DNA from 4 places in the Pseudomonas sp. S04 genome. Region 3 is predicted to be linked to each of the others. Evidence: riboswitches for the same ligand, from Rfam matches in the RefSeq annotation. Region 3 holds a riboswitch; each other region holds the start of a gene.
What was found. A riboswitch is a leader RNA that binds a small molecule or an ion and turns the genes downstream of it on or off. The one in region 3 is predicted to bind cobalamin.
Positions count from the first base shown of each region.

Region 1: another riboswitch for cobalamin. It lies ahead of cobO (cob(I)yrinic acid a,c-diamide adenosyltransferase); the one in region 3 lies ahead of PspS04_RS17205 (TonB-dependent receptor plug domain-containing protein).
Region 2: another riboswitch for cobalamin. It lies ahead of PspS04_RS14325 (ABC transporter substrate-binding protein); the one in region 3 lies ahead of PspS04_RS17205 (TonB-dependent receptor plug domain-containing protein).
Region 4: another riboswitch for cobalamin. It lies ahead of PspS04_RS11050 (CbtB domain-containing protein); the one in region 3 lies ahead of PspS04_RS17205 (TonB-dependent receptor plug domain-containing protein).

Region 1 covers NZ_CP019427.1:4,638,902-4,642,532, forward strand. The annotation lists gene PspS04_RS20535 (cobyrinate a,c-diamide synthase) at 1-769, opposite strand, end outside; gene cobO (cob(I)yrinic acid a,c-diamide adenosyltransferase) at 780-1,391, opposite strand; cobalamin riboswitch at 1,473-1,709, opposite strand; gene PspS04_RS20545 (PQQ-dependent sugar dehydrogenase) at 1,847-3,160, shown strand; gene PspS04_RS20550 (class I SAM-dependent methyltransferase) at 3,170-3,631, opposite strand, start outside.
Region 2 covers NZ_CP019427.1:3,245,649-3,249,279, reverse strand. The annotation lists gene PspS04_RS14335 (ABC transporter ATP-binding protein) at 1-33, opposite strand, end outside; gene PspS04_RS14330 (FecCD family ABC transporter permease) at 30-1,046, opposite strand; gene PspS04_RS14325 (ABC transporter substrate-binding protein) at 1,043-2,056, opposite strand; cobalamin riboswitch at 2,202-2,393, opposite strand; gene PspS04_RS14320 (CopD family copper resistance protein) at 2,584-3,027, shown strand; partial or broken gene PspS04_RS14315 (c-type cytochrome) at 3,227-3,470, opposite strand.
Region 3 covers NZ_CP019427.1:3,889,521-3,893,151, reverse strand. The annotation lists gene PspS04_RS17210 ((2Fe-2S) ferredoxin domain-containing protein) at 1-136, opposite strand, end outside; gene PspS04_RS17205 (TonB-dependent receptor plug domain-containing protein) at 150-2,015, opposite strand; cobalamin riboswitch at 2,221-2,424, opposite strand; gene PspS04_RS17200 (glutathione S-transferase) at 3,379-3,631, opposite strand, start outside.
Region 4 covers NZ_CP019427.1:2,447,991-2,451,621, forward strand. The annotation lists gene cobM (precorrin-4 C(11)-methyltransferase) at 117-863, opposite strand; gene PspS04_RS11040 (cobalamin biosynthesis protein) at 946-1,359, opposite strand; gene PspS04_RS11045 (CbtA family protein) at 1,356-2,060, opposite strand; gene PspS04_RS11050 (CbtB domain-containing protein) at 2,072-2,257, opposite strand; cobalamin riboswitch at 2,357-2,582, opposite strand.

The DNA of each region.
Region 1 (3,631 bases), 750 kb from region 3:
GGCTCGCGCCATAGGTGAAAGCAAAGGCTTCATCCCGGGCCACGGCGATCCGCACACCGGCCAGCAAAGGCTCGGCTGGGATCACGTCGGGCGCGGCAAATTCCACTGCGGGCGGCAAGGCCACCTGGCAACTGCTACCCAAGGCCTCGGCGGCTGCATCGAGGCGCAGGTCGAGGTCGTTCAGCTCACTGGCTTGTACCAGGCCCAGGTGCCGACTCGGCAATTCAATCCCGGTTTCCCGGGACAATGCGCCATACCAACGCAAGCCCTCGGTAAGGCTGCCTTCGAGTAACTGAGCGTGGCGCAGGGTGCCCACCCGATTGGCCAGCACGCCGGCAAATGGCAGGTCCGGCTGATAACGCGCCAGACCCAACGCCAGTGCACCAAAGGTCTGGGCCATGGCGGTGCCGTCGATCACCCCCAGCACCGGCACGCCGAAGTGGCGCGCCAGGTCGGCACTGGACGGGGTACCGTCGAACAAGCCCATGACCCCTTCGATCAGGATCAGGTCAGCCTCGGCGGCGGCTTCCCACAACAGACGGCGACTTTCCTGCTCGCCGACCATCCACATGTCCAACTGATACACCGGCTGGCCACTGGCACGTTCGAGAATCATCGGGTCGAGAAAATCCGGGCCGCACTTGAACACCCGGACCTTGCGCCCCTGATTGCGGTGCAAACGGGCCAGGGCCGCGGTGACGGTGGTCTTACCCTGCCCGGAGGCTGGCGCGGCGATCAGTACCGCCGGGCAAAAACGACTGCTGGTCATGAAAAGAGGCTCACAGCTCGACGCCTTTTTGCGCCTTGATCCCGGCCTGGAACGCATGCTTGATCACGCCCATTTCGGTGACGGTGTCAGCCAGTTCGATCATTTGCTCTTTGGCCGCGCGGCCGGTAACCACCACGTGTTGCATCGGCGGGCGGGCTTGCAGGTCGCTGAGCACCTGATCGAGATCGAGGTAGCCATGCTTGAGGGCGATGTTCAGCTCATCGAGCACCACCAGGCCGATGGCCGGGTCGCGCAGCAGTTCGCGGGACACCTGCCAGGCGGCCTCGGCAGCGGCGATATCGCGCTGGCGGTCCTGGGTTTCCCAGGTGAACCCTTCGCCCATCACATGAAACCGCACCTGCTCCGGGAAGCGCCGGAAGAACAGCTCCTCGCCCGTGCTGTTGCGGCCCTTGATGAACTGCACCACACCGCACTGCATGCCATGGCCCATGGCGCGGGCGAGCATGCCGAACGCCGAACTGCTCTTGCCTTTGCCGTTGCCGGTCAGCACCAGCAGCAGGCCACATTCGTTGGGTGAGTTGGCAATACGCTCATCGATCACGGCTTTTTTGCGCTGCATGCGCGCCAGATGGCGTTCGTCACGATCAGGGGAATCAGTCATGGGGGAGCTCTCCGTTGAGGCTGGATAACGGCGGGCAGGCATAGAAATAGACGGCAAGAAGCCTGGCATCGCCCACCGTGATGCCGCTGGATGGATCAGGCCGGTCTCCGGGCTCATGAGTGGCGCGCTGGCCGGACGACGCGCCTTCCCATATCGGACACCGATACAGTGGCTCAAAGCGTCGTTTTCACTCATTTACCGTTGCGGGGGCAGCGCCGGGATCGTCACCCGTTCTGTCATAGAACGCGCGCTCACCGGCTTCCCTGTTTCACTCGATCGACCCTGGGGTCACCGAGCACCTGAAACAAGTCGCGAAGGTTAGTGGGTTGGGGGTGGAGCGTCAATTAAAGCCGGGCTAATCGGCAGCAAGAATGCAAAGCGCCACCTGACGAATTGAACCTAAGGTCATGCTGACGCCTCTATGGCTTAAGCAGTGCATTCTAAGGGAGAGCCGCATGTCCACGTCCCGCCTCGTTGGTGTCATCGCCCTGGCCGCAGGCCTGGTCGCCTGTGGAGAATCCTCGAGCCTCAGGGTCGAGGATGGCACCGGGCCTTCGCCCAAGCTGCCTGAACCCAACAAAACCCTTATTCCCACGGTCAACATCGCGCCCGCTGTCGGCTGGGCCAATGGCGCCAAGCCAACCGCAGCGCCCGGCACCCAGGTAGTCGCCTTTGCCGAAGGATTGGAGCATCCGCGCTGGCTCTATGTACTGCCCAATGGCGATGTACTGGTCGCAGAAACCAATGCGCCAGCCAAGCCTGAAGATGGCAAGGGCATCCGTGGCTGGGTCATGGGCAAGGTCATGGACCGCGCTGGGGCCGCGGTGCCCAGCGCCAACCGCATCACCCTGCTGCGCGACAGCAACCACGATGGCGTGGCCGAAACCCGCAGCAGTTTTATCGAAAACCTCAATTCGCCGTTTGGAATGACCTTGGTCGGCAACGACCTATACGTCGCCGACACCGATCGTTTGCTGCGCTTCAACTATGTCGAGGGACAAACCTCGATCACCACCAAACCCATGAAAGTCATCGACCTGCCCGGTGGCACGCTGAATCACCACTGGACCAAAAACGTCATTGCCAGCCAGGACGGCAGCAAGTTGTATGTCACGGTGGGCTCCAACAGCAATGTCGGGGAAAACGGCCTGGAGCAGGAACAGGGCCGCGCCGCTATCTGGGAGGTGGATCGTGCCACCGGCAATCAGCGGATTTTCGCCTCCGGCCTGCGCAATCCCAACGGCATGGCCTGGGAACCGAGCTCGGGCAAACTGTGGACGGCGGTCAATGAGCGAGACGAGATCGGCAGCGACCTGGTGCCGGACTACATTACGTCGGTCATGGATGGCGGCTTCTATGGCTGGCCGTTCAGCTACTACGGCCAACACGTCGATGTCCGCGTCAGCCCGCAAGATCCGGATCAGGTGGCCAAGGCCATCGCCCCGGACTACGCAGTGGGCCCACACACAGCCTCCCTGGGCCTGGCCTTCGCCGAAGGCAGCACGTTGCCAGCCCCGTTCACCGAAGGCGCGTTTATCGGCCAGCACGGCTCGTGGAACCGCAAACCGCACAGCGGTTACAAAGTGATCTTCGTACCCTTCAGTGCCGGCAAGCCAAGCGGGCAACCGGTGGATGTGCTCAGCGGCTTCCTCAACCAGGACGAAGAGGCCATGGGGCGGCCGGTTGGCGTGGTGATCGATCGGCAGGGTAACTTGCTGGTGGCCGACGATGTGGGCAACAAGGTGTGGCGGGTATCCGCCCGCCAATGACCCCAGCGCCTAGCGTTTGCGGCACAGCGTCAGGCCATCCCCCAGGGGCAATAACGACAGGTCGACCCGCGGATCATCCTTCAAGGCCAGGTTGAGTGCCTGGATGGCGCGGGTATCGGCACTCTCGGGTTGGCGCTCCAGGACCCGGCCACTCCACAGGGTGTTGTCGAATACCGCCAGGCCGCCGCTGCGCAACAAACGCAGGGCGCTTTCCAGGTAGGCCGGATAGTTGGCCTTGTCGGCATCGATGAAAATCAAGTCGAAAGCGCCGCCCTGCCCTTGCTGCTCGATCTGCTCCAAAGTCTGCAACGCCGGCGCCAGGCGCAGTTCGATGCGCTCGCTGAGGCCGGCTTCCCGCCAGTAGCGCCGCGCTGTGGCGTTGTAGTCACCAATGATGTCGCAGCAGATCAGTTGCCCGTCGTCCGGCAGGGCCGCGGCCATGCACAGGGCGCTGTAACCGGTGAACGTCCC
Region 2 (3,631 bases), 640 kb from region 3:
ACAGGGTTGAGAAACAGACACAGCTGCAGTCATCGGGCATTCCTCCGTCCCACCAGGATCAGCGCGAACACCGGCGCCCCGACCAGCGCCGTGACCACGCCGACCGGAATTACCTGGCCCTTGATCAGCGTGCGGGACAGCACATCGGCGGCAATCAGAAACACCGCCCCGCCCAGCGCACTGGCTGGCAGCAGACGGGTATGGCCAGTCCCGAGCAACAGCCTGGCGGCATGGGGAATCACCAGCCCAACAAAACCGATCGAGCCGACAATCGACACCATCACCGCCGTGACCAACGCCGCGCAGCTGATCAACAGCAACTGCACCGGACGCACCGCAATGCCGAGGGAGGCCGCGGAGTCGGCGCCAAAGGTGAAGGCATCCAGCGCGCGGCGGTGCCACAGGCACACCGCAAGACCGGCCAGCGCCACCGGCACGGCCAGCCACACGGATGGCCAGCGCACGCCACTGAGATTGCCCAGCAACCAGAACATGATGCCGCGTGCCTGTTCGGAGCTGGCCGACTTGGTGATCAAAAACGCCGTGAGTGCGTTGAACAGTTGTGACCCGGCGATCCCGGCCAGGATGATCTGCCCGGTAGTGCCCGGTGCGCCACTGGCACGGCCGAGCAAAACCACCACGGCGAAGGCCAGCACTGCGCCGGCAAACGCCCCGGCCGACATTGAGATCGCCCCGGCGCCCAGGCCCAGCAACGCCACCAGCACTGCGCCTGTCGACGCCCCCGCGGAAATCCCCAACAAGTAGGGATCGGCCAATGGGTTGCGCAACAGCGATTGCAGGATCACCCCGCAAGTCGCCAGCCCCGCACCGCACGCCGCCGCCACCAGTGCGCGGGTCAAGCGGTAGTTCCAGACGATGCCTTCGTCGATGGGGTCCAGGGCATAACCGGCGGCCCACAGCTTGTTGGCCAGCACCTGGAACACCACCGTTGGCTCAATGCTGGTTTCGCCGATGGTCACACCGGCAATCAGCGCGATCAGCAGGGTCGCCAGTGCCAATGAGGTACGCAGTAGCATCGCCGTCATTGCGCCAGGTCGTAGCTGTTGAGGGCAGTAGCCAGGGTTTCAAGGCCGTCGAACATCCGCACGCTGGCCTGCATGGCCATGGCGTCGAGGATAATGATGCGGTTGTGTTTGACCGCGTCCATGTTGCGGGTCACCGGGTCGCTGCGCAGGAATTGCAGTTTCTTTTGATAGTCGTCAGCTGGAAAACGCCGACGATCCATGCGCGCGATGACCAGGAAGGTCGGGTTCGCCTTGGCAATGGTTTCCCAGCCGACGCTTGGCCACTCTTCGTCGGACTCCACCACGTTGCGCACGCCCAGGGTATTGAGCATGAAGTCGGGAATACCCTTGTGTCCGGCGACATAGGGATCGATATCCAGGCTGGCGCTGGAGAACCAGACCAGCGCGCTGGTGTGCTTCAGGTCCTGGTTCTGCACCGTGGCCACCGATTTGGCCAGGCTGGCTTTGAGCTGCGCGTTCAACTGCTGCGCACGCTCCTGGACATCAAAAATCTCCCCTAGCTGGCTGATGCTCTTATAGAGACTGTCGACCCGGAACGGCGCCAGGCGAGTACCGTCGGCCCCCACCAGGTTGTCCTTGGACTCACAGTCCGAGGGCATCAGGTAGGTCGCAATCTTCAGCTCGTCAAACTGCTCCCGTGTACCCACCACCCCTTGCGGACCTACCATCCACTCCAGCTCGACGGCGACCAACTCCGGGCGCTTGCCGATTACCGACTCGAAACTTGGATCGTTATCGGCCAGGCGTTCGATCCCGGCGTTTTGCGCCTGGTACTGGGGCAACACATCGTTGAACCACAGGGAAGTCCCGACCAGTTTGTCTCCCAGCCCCAGGGCAAAGAGCATTTCGGTCCCGGCCTGGCCAATCGTCACGGCCCGAGCCGGGGCGTGGGCGAAGGTCTGTGTGCTGCCACAGTTTTGCAGCGTCAGCGGGTACTGAGTGGGCGCAGCCTGGGCCAGTGAACAAAGACCCAGGCCCGTGGCGAGGGCGACAACGCGGGGCAGCAGCATGATGCAATCTCCATTTGAACCGTACACGGAGCTGGGGTGTAGGGCCTGGAAACACATCAACGAGCGCTGCCGAAAAGCCGGGCAGGGGTCGATCACCAAAGTGACGCACGCGCAAGGATGTCCCTCCCGGACACCCCGCCGGTTAGTGATTGTTGCGTCGCCGGCAGGTCTCCTGACTGATGCGTCATGGCGTGCTCCAGCCTTCCCGGGTGATCCCAGTGGCAGTTAAGGAGCAGGCTCAGCACCTACAGTTGCGGGGGCAGTTCCGTTTGATGCGTTGCGCGCATCACGGATTCCCTATTATTCCCAAGTGGAAACCGGCGGCGGCATGGTAGTCGATTGGGGAGTTGGAGGCGAACGTATGTTCTGTTCACGGGCTACAAAACCCGCGGCGATTCAGAGTGGGGGCGTTGTGGCTTACTTGATCGATGTCAACCACATGGAACGGGCGGCTCTGTAGTCTCTAGAGACCGACATCCCGTGCGCTTGTGGCGTAGCGGGTTGTCTTGACTCTAGGCGAAGCCACCATGATCTATCCGCTTCTTCTGACGCTGCACCTGTTTGCCGCCCTGATCTTTATCGGCACGGTGTTCTTTGAGGTCCTGTTCCTGGAAAACATCCGCAAACAGCTACCCGCCAGGGTCATGCTGCTGGTCGAGCAGGGCATCGGTCGGCGCGCGCGTTCGCTGATGCCGTGGGTGCTGCTGGTGTTATTCAGTGCGGGGCTGGGCATGGTCTGGCTGCGCTACCTGCCAGTCCTTGGCGCACCATGGGCTTCATCGTTCGGCACATTACTGGCCTTGAAAATCGTGGTGGCCGCAAGCGTACTGCTGCACTTCCTGATGGCCATGTTTTTGTTCAAAAGTGGCCGAATGAGCCCGCGATACCTGCGGTTCATACACGTCAGCCTGTTCTGTCACATGATCGTTATCGTGCTGCTGGCCAAGGCTATGTTCTATCTGACCTGGTGATCGGCGTTGACCGGTGGTCTGTCCTTCCAGGACTTTGTTTGTGCTTGACGCAAATCAAGGCGTATTGATCACACTGTTGATCCGCAGCCAGTCTCGGAGCCCCGTCATGCTCGATATCCTACACAACCCCGGCGAGCTGATCGCCCGCTGCGATCAGGGCGTACTCGATCCCAACTTCAGGTTTGACCAACACTTTTCAGGTTTTCAGCGTCTCGGCCATGCCCCATTCCGGTGGCGTCGGCGGCGTGTGCTGAATGAACTTGACCATTGACGTGATCTGATCCTTGGTCAGCGCATTCGACGTTCCCCAGTTCGGCATGCCCGCCGGCGAACCGTAGGTAATCAATGCCTCGAGAAACGGTTGCCCACGGGACTGGGTGATGTCCGGTGTCAGCGGTTTGCCCGTGGCCCCTTTTGCGCAAAACACCGTGGCAGCCGGCGCAACCAGTCAGAGCAAACGTTTTTCTATTGCTGATCAGCACTCCATTTCTCCTCAGGCAAGACCTTTGCGATGTGCTGAAACTGCAGCGCAGAACGCAGGTTCTTAGTGCCGTGCACGGCTATGCCCGAGCAGGCCAATGTTCGCTTGACGACGATCAAGTTT
Region 3 (3,631 bases):
GGCGCAGGGTTTTCCACAGCGCCAGGGAACCCCTGGCCACACACCGCGGCCCGGTGCACAAGAACACCTGGCGGGCGTGCGGCGGGATGCTCGACCAGGCCGGATCGCTCGGCACGCCGTTGACGTCATTTTCCATGGCAAGCACTCCCTCAGAAACGGTAGGTGTAACGCACCTCGGTGGTGAACGGCCGGCCGAGGTTCTCCACGGACGGGCTGCCGGTGGTCATGCTGGTGGCGTAGTCACGGTCGAACAGGTTTTCCACCAGCAGGCTCAGGCGGTGGCGCCGGGCGTTGTCCAGGTAGCGATAGGCATCGGCATCGACCACCGAGTAGTGGCCGTAATCCACGTCCTTGGCGCTGACCACCGAACGGATGTAGCGCAGCGACCCTCCGGCCCCCCACAAGCGATTGTCCGACTCATAGCCCAGGCGTGAGCGGGCGAAGAAGCTCGGGATGTTGCTGATGGTCACGCCGTTGCGGCCCTCCACCAAGTTGCGGGTCATGTCGCCTTGCAGGCTCCAGCGATCATTGAGCTGCCATTGGCCGTCGACTTCGATACCGCGCACCAGGATCTCGCCATCACCGTTGACCCACTGGTCGCCGTCGAGGGTGATAAGGTCATCGATTTCCCGGCGAAAGCCGGTGACGCTGGCGCTGAATTCGCGGCCTAGCAGGGTGCCCCGGTAATCCAGGCCGAGTTCGGCATTGCGGCTCTTCTCGGCCTTGAGGTTGGGATTGCCCATCTCCTCGCCAGGTTCGTTGACGTACAACTGCTCGGCATTGGGCAGCTTGTAGGCGCTGCCGAACTGGCCTCGCAATGCCCAGTGCTCCGTCAGGTCGTAGAGTGAGGTGAGCATGCCGACCGTGGCGCTTTCACCGCCGCTCAGGTGCTCCTGGCGAACGCCGATGCTCGGGTGCCAGTCCGGTAGCGCGGCGATCACCGGGCGCAATTGGGTATACAGCGCGTGGGCTTCGGCCTGTTGGTTGTCGATGACCATGACATCGTCCTGGCCCTTGAACCATTGGTTGTCGCTGCCGAACACCAGTACGTGGCCATCGGGCAGTTCGGCCTTGCCCTCGGCCTGCAGGCCCCAGTCGGTGAAGCCCCAGTAGTCGTTGTGATTGAGCACCCGGGTGCCGCCGCCTTCGAGGTTGTAGACCCGGGTGTAGCGGGTGTCCCAGTCGTTGACGTGGCCTTTGAGGAAGTAGCTCAGGTCTTGATTGACCTGCTGTTCGAAGGTCGCCGTGGCGATCTGTTGCACCCGGTCGTTGCTGGTGTTGCGGTTGTCCGTGGGGCGGGCGAAGTCCAGGTTGGCGTCGCTGTACTGGTAGAACAGTTCCAGGCGCGAATCGTCGCCGAAGGCCTGGGTGGCCTTGGCGCCAAAGGTGCTGACTTCGTAGCCGCGCTTGCGGTCGGTGGCGGTGCTGCGCATGTCACTGCTGCGAAATGGCTGGTAGCCGTCGGAGACGTTGTGGCTGACGTACGCCAGCAAGCCAAGGTCGCCAAAGCCGTTGCTGACGATCTGTTCGGCGCGCGCGTCGCCGCTGTGGCCCATGAAACTGTCCAGGCCCATGTTGACTTCACCGGAGGTCTCGCGGGTCTGGGCGCTGCGGGTGACGATGTTGATCACCCCGGCCACGGCCTGGGTGCCGAACAGCAGGCTTTGTCCGCCCTTGAGCACTTCGATGCGTTCGATGGCATTGGCCGGCAGGGTGTCGAGGTAGAGCCCACCGTACAGGCGATTGTTCAGGCGCACGCCATCGAGCAGGATCAGCGTGTCGTCGTTGCGCCCACCCAGCAGCGAATAGTTGGCGTAGTCGAAGGGGCCGTTTTTCGGCGCGACGTAGAGGCCGGGCACTGACATCTGCAGCACGCGGGTGATGTCGGCGTCGGGGCCGGCGCGTTCGATCCGGGCGCGGTCGATGATCTCGACCTTGCTGCCGAACCGCGCCATTTCGGCGACGGTGGTGGATTCCACCGACGGGGCGCTGACGAGTTGCTGGTCGAGGGTCATGGCCGAGGTGTCGGCCAGGGCGGGTGGGCTGATCAGGCAGAGCAGGGCGCCACAGGCATACAGTCGCGCAGGACGCTGGTCCTGGCTGGAAGGAGTTGGAATCTGAGTCATTTTTGGTCTTCTCGAAAAAAATCTTCGCAGAAGCACGCAGGAGAAAGTACCGGACACGCGCCAATACCGGCCCATGCCCGCCCACCGCAGGTTTGCCAAACAGAAATTCCAGGCCGGTCTCCGGGCTTGCGAGGCTCGAAGCGTTCACCTTCCCAGGCCTTTGGGCCCAGTGGTCTGTCGAACGCGTCACTCGCTTACCGTTGCGGGGGCAGCACCGGACTAACCCTGAAAGGGCGCACCGGTTTCCCGTTTCACCTCATGCACGGCGGCATGAGACACCTGAAACTGGGCGGTATCTGAACACTCGGATGACCGTTCGTCAAATAATCAGGTGGGCGCTAGGTGCAAGGCTTGCTCGCGATGGCCGTAGGTATCTACACAAATTTGTAGCGGCCTGGGGCGAGGGAGCTTGCTTGCGTGGCGGCCTCTGGGGGGTTGGATTAGGCGGGGTACATATCCATTTCTGCGGTAACGGCCTCCTATGGTTCCGCCTGACGGCGGCTCACTTTTGGACAGCGCAAAAGTAAGCAAAACGCTCTTTCCCCACCACTCGGTGCCTCGCTTAGGCTCGGCATGCCCGTACTCCGACATTGATTTGGGGGGCCGCCGCAATGGGCCCTCCCTGGCCCAGTGCGGCTAAACCGGCGTCCTGCCGGTTTACCCCCCAAATCAATATCGGACTCCGGCCAGCGTGGTTAACGGGGCGCCCAGGATCAAAAACAAAGCGAGGCGGCCTTAAAGCCGACCTGATCGCTGGGGCATGCGCGGTGTGGCTTCTACTTCCTAAGACGCTGACGAAGTCAGCAATCTTTTGATCTGGCTCTGGCTCTGGCTCTGGCTCTGGCTCTGGCTTTTGATCCTGGGCGCCCCGTTAACCACGCTGGCCGAACGCAGGCTTGAAGCCGTGGGTAACCCGGCAGGACGCCGGGTTAGCCGCCCCGCGCCATGGATGGCGCGTGGCGGCGGCCCACGGATTCAAGCCGGAGTGAGGGCACACCGAGCCTAAGCGAGGTGCCGAGTGGTGGGGCAAGAGCGTTTTGCTTACTTTTGCGCTGTCCAAAAGTGAGCCGCCGTCAGGCGGAACCATAGGAGGCCGTTACCGAAGAAATGGATATGTACTCGGTCTAATCCAACACCCCAGAGGCCCACAGGTGCAACGTCGCACCACAGTTGTGTAGATACCTATACCGCGATGGCGATATCTGAAAGGCCATCGCGGGCAGGCCGGGAGCGGCAAGCATCAGGCGAGGCCTCAGGTCATCGGGGTCTCGATAAACGCCGGCTGCTGTTCGGCATACGCGGTAAATGCGCTGATCAGTGGAAACTGCGTGATGTCGACCTGATCGGGCACCACCAGCAGGGTGAAGCTCCAGGCTACGGCGAGGGTGATGCCGTCCTGTTGCAAGGTGCCATCCATGGGCAGTGGTTGCCTGGCCAGTTCCCGCTCCAGTGCCGAGTACGCCGCATGCAATTGCCCGCTGACCCGCTCCAGCCAGGGCGCATGT
Region 4 (3,631 bases), 1.4 Mb from region 3:
GCCGAGCCCGCGAGGCTGCGTTCGGCTGCGAAGCAGCCGCCAAGGACCCGCACCAACCTGGCGAGGACTGCGTCCTCGAACGCAGCCTCGCGAGCTCGGCAGCTGCTACAAACCCCTCAGGGCCGGTACAGATGCGCGTGCCCGGCCCGGTACAGCGACGACTCGCTGAAGGTGTCCGCTGCCAGCACCCGGCCCACCAGGATCAGCGCCGTGCGTCGGAATCCCTTGGCCTGGACCTTGTCGACGATGTCGTCGAGGGTGCCCAGGACCCAGTCCTGATCCGGCCAACTGGCCTTGTGCACCACGGCAATCGGGCAATCGGCGCCGTAGTGGGGCAGCAGTTCGGCGACGATTTTCGCCAGGTGGTTGACCCCCAGGTGAATCGCCATGGTCGTGCCATGCCGGGCCAGGCTGGCGAACTCCTCACCGGCCGGCATCGTGGTTTTATCGGCGTAGCGGGTCAGGATCACGCTTTGCGCGATGTCCGGCAGGGTCAGTTCGACCCCCAGCAACGCCGCACAGGCCGCCGTGGCCGTGACGCCGGGGATGATTTCGAAGGGGATGCCCAGCGCGCGCAGATGGCGGATCTGCTCGCCAATCGCCCCGTACAGGCTCGGGTCGCCGGAATGCACGCGTGCCACGTCGTGACCCTGGGCGTGGGCTTGGCTGATCAACTCGATGATCTGTTCCAGGTGCAGTTCGGCACTGTTGACCACCTGGTGCGCCCGGTGCCCCTGGAGCACTGCTTCAGGCACCAGTGAGCCGGCGTAGATGATCACCGGGCAGCTGTGAATCAGCCGTTGGCCCTTGACGGTGATCAGTTCCGGGTCGCCGGGACCTGCGCCGATGAAGTAGACGGTCATGGCCGGCTCCTGTGAAAAAAAACGACAAGGCAAGGCTTCAGATGAAGTTTGCTCATGATCGAAAGGGTGGATTATCGGGATTTTACGAAGCGCAGGCCAATGCAAAGGTGGCCTGGGCGTATTTCTGCCGGCAAATCAGCAGGGTTGCCGGGGCCTGGGCCAGTTGTTCGGCCAGGGCCAGGGCGGCGCTTTCGGCCACGCCATAACAACCGGTGCGTTCGAAGGCGATCTGCGACTGGTGGCTGAGGCGGGCTTGATACTGGGCCAGTTGTACGCTGCTGAAGTACATCAGCGGCAGTCCCAGTTGGGCGGCCAGTTCAAGCAGTCCAGGCTCCTCGCGCTTGAGGTCGATGCTGGCCAGGGCCTTGATCGAGTGCAGGTCGATCTGGTTCGCCTGCAGGGCCTGATCGAGTAACGCGCGCAGCGTGCTCGCTGGGCAGCCACGCTGGCAGCCCAGGCCGACCACCAGGGTCGGCGCTGCGCGGGTGTCACTCATGCAGGCAACTGGTCTGCGCTTTTGCGGCGGAACAACCAGGCGCTGAGCACGCCCAGGGCCAGCCAGAAAGCCACGTTGGTCAGTTGCGAAGCGATTTTGAACTGCGTTTCCAGTTCTTCCGGCGCCAGCATCGAATGCACGGTCGGTTGGGGCGCGCCGATCACATGGGGTACCGCCAGGATCGCAACGCCCAGCAGCTTGAGCAGCCAGTTGCGGCCGAACGCGATCAGGGCAATGCCGGCGGCGGTCGAGGCCGCCGTAGCGATCCACCACATCTGCCGTTGGCCCAGGTCGGCCGCGGCGGTGCCCGGCAACTCGGGTGGCAGGCCGAGGGTCGGTGCCAGGACGAAGGAGGCATAACCGGCCAGGCCCCAGAGCAGACCCTGGGAAGTGCGGGTCGGCGCGCGCAGGGTGTAGAGGCCGGCCAGCATCAGGGCAAAACCGACGGCCACCACCAGGTTGCCGCCCGTGGTCGACAGCACGCGCTGCCAGCCGTCTTCCGGTTCCCAAGCTTCGCCGTCATGGCTGTGGGCCGCGGTGCCGGCGGCGTGTTCATGGACTTCTGCTGCCGCGGGTGCGGACTGTTCGTACGTCTCGGCCTGCAGAATCAGCGGGGCGACCCAGAAACTCTGCAACAGCGTCAGCAGCAGGGCAGCCAGCAGCCCGCTGAAACCTGCGGTTTGTGCAATACGCTTGATCATCTGGGCAGGTCTCAGTGGCACGGGAAGGCGGCGCTGTGGCGGGTATCGTGGGCGGCGTTATGCACGGCCTCGATATGGGAGAACCCGGCGAAGTACACCAGGCACACACCCAGGATCGATGCGCCGATGGCGGCAACGAGGCGGTGGCCCAGGGTGGTGCTGGCGGTGGCGTGGCGGGTGCTGGTGATGGTCGACATGGCGCTTCCCTCTGGTCAGTCAGGGGTGAAACGTGCGCATGCAAACCTCCGCGAGCCGGGCACGCAGAGACTTGAACAGCGCCCGCCCACCGCGGGTTTGTTAGCTATGTGTTGCGGGCCGGTCTCCGGGCTCACGAGGGGCGGGCTGTGGCCACACCTGCAAGAATCGCCTTCCCATGCCGTACGACTGGCACAGTGGATCTGACTCTTCGCTCGCTTACCGTTGCGGGGGCAGCACCGGACTGACATGGCTTTGCAGTAAAGCACATGATTCACCGGTTTCCCGTTTCACCCTGTGAAGGGCACCCGTAACAAGGTGTGTAGGAGAGCATGGGCGGGGGATTGGCGTCAATTGGCATGGGGTCTCAACTCGGGGTCTGAGTCGCCGCCATCGCGGCATAGGTATCTACACAACTGTGGTGCGACGTTGCACCTGTGGAGAGAGAACCTGCTTGGGTCGTGACCTCTGGGCCGACCAGGATGTTGGATCAGGCCGAGTACATATCCATTTCTTCGGTAACGGCCTCCTATGGTTCCGCCTGACGGCGGCTCACTTTTGAACAGCCGGAATGCCGGCCCAGGCAAAAGTAAGCAAAACGCTCTTACCCCACCACTCGGTGCCTCGCTTAGGCTCGGCATGCCCGTACTCCGACATTGATTTGGGGGGCCGCCGCAATGGGCCCTCCCTGGCCCAGTGCGGCTAAACCGGCGTCCTGCCGGTTTACCCCCCAAATCAATATCGGACTCCGGCCAGCGTGGTTAACGGGGCGCCTAAGATCAAAAACAAAGCGAGGCGGCCTAAAAGCCGACCTGATCGCTAGGGCATGCGCGGTGTAGCTTCTACTTCCTAAGACGCTGACGAAGTCAGCAATCTTTTGATCTGGCTCTGGCTCTGGCTCTGGCTCTGGCTTTTGATCCTGGGCGCCCCGTTAACCACGCTGGCCGAACGCAGGCTTGAAGCCGTGGGTAACCCGGCAGGACGCCGGGTTAGCCGCCCCGCGCCATGGATGGCGCGTGGCGGCGGCCCACGGATTCAAGCCGGAGTGAGGGAACACCGAGCCTAAGCGAGGTGCCGAGTGGTGGGGCAAGAGCCTTTTGCTTACTTTTGGGCTCCTCCAAAAGTGAGCCGCTGTAAAAGCGGAACCATAGGAGGCCATTACCGCAAAAATGGATATGTACTCGGTCTAATCCAACACCCCAGAGGCCGCCACACGAGCAAGCCCCCTCGCCACAGACCGCTACAAAGTTGTGTAGATACCTATGCCCATCGCGGGCAAACCCGCTGCCACCAGTGTTCCCACTCCCCTGTAGGAGCAAGGCTTGCCCGCGATGGCCGCATTCCTGGCACCACAGAACACGGCATGAACATTGACC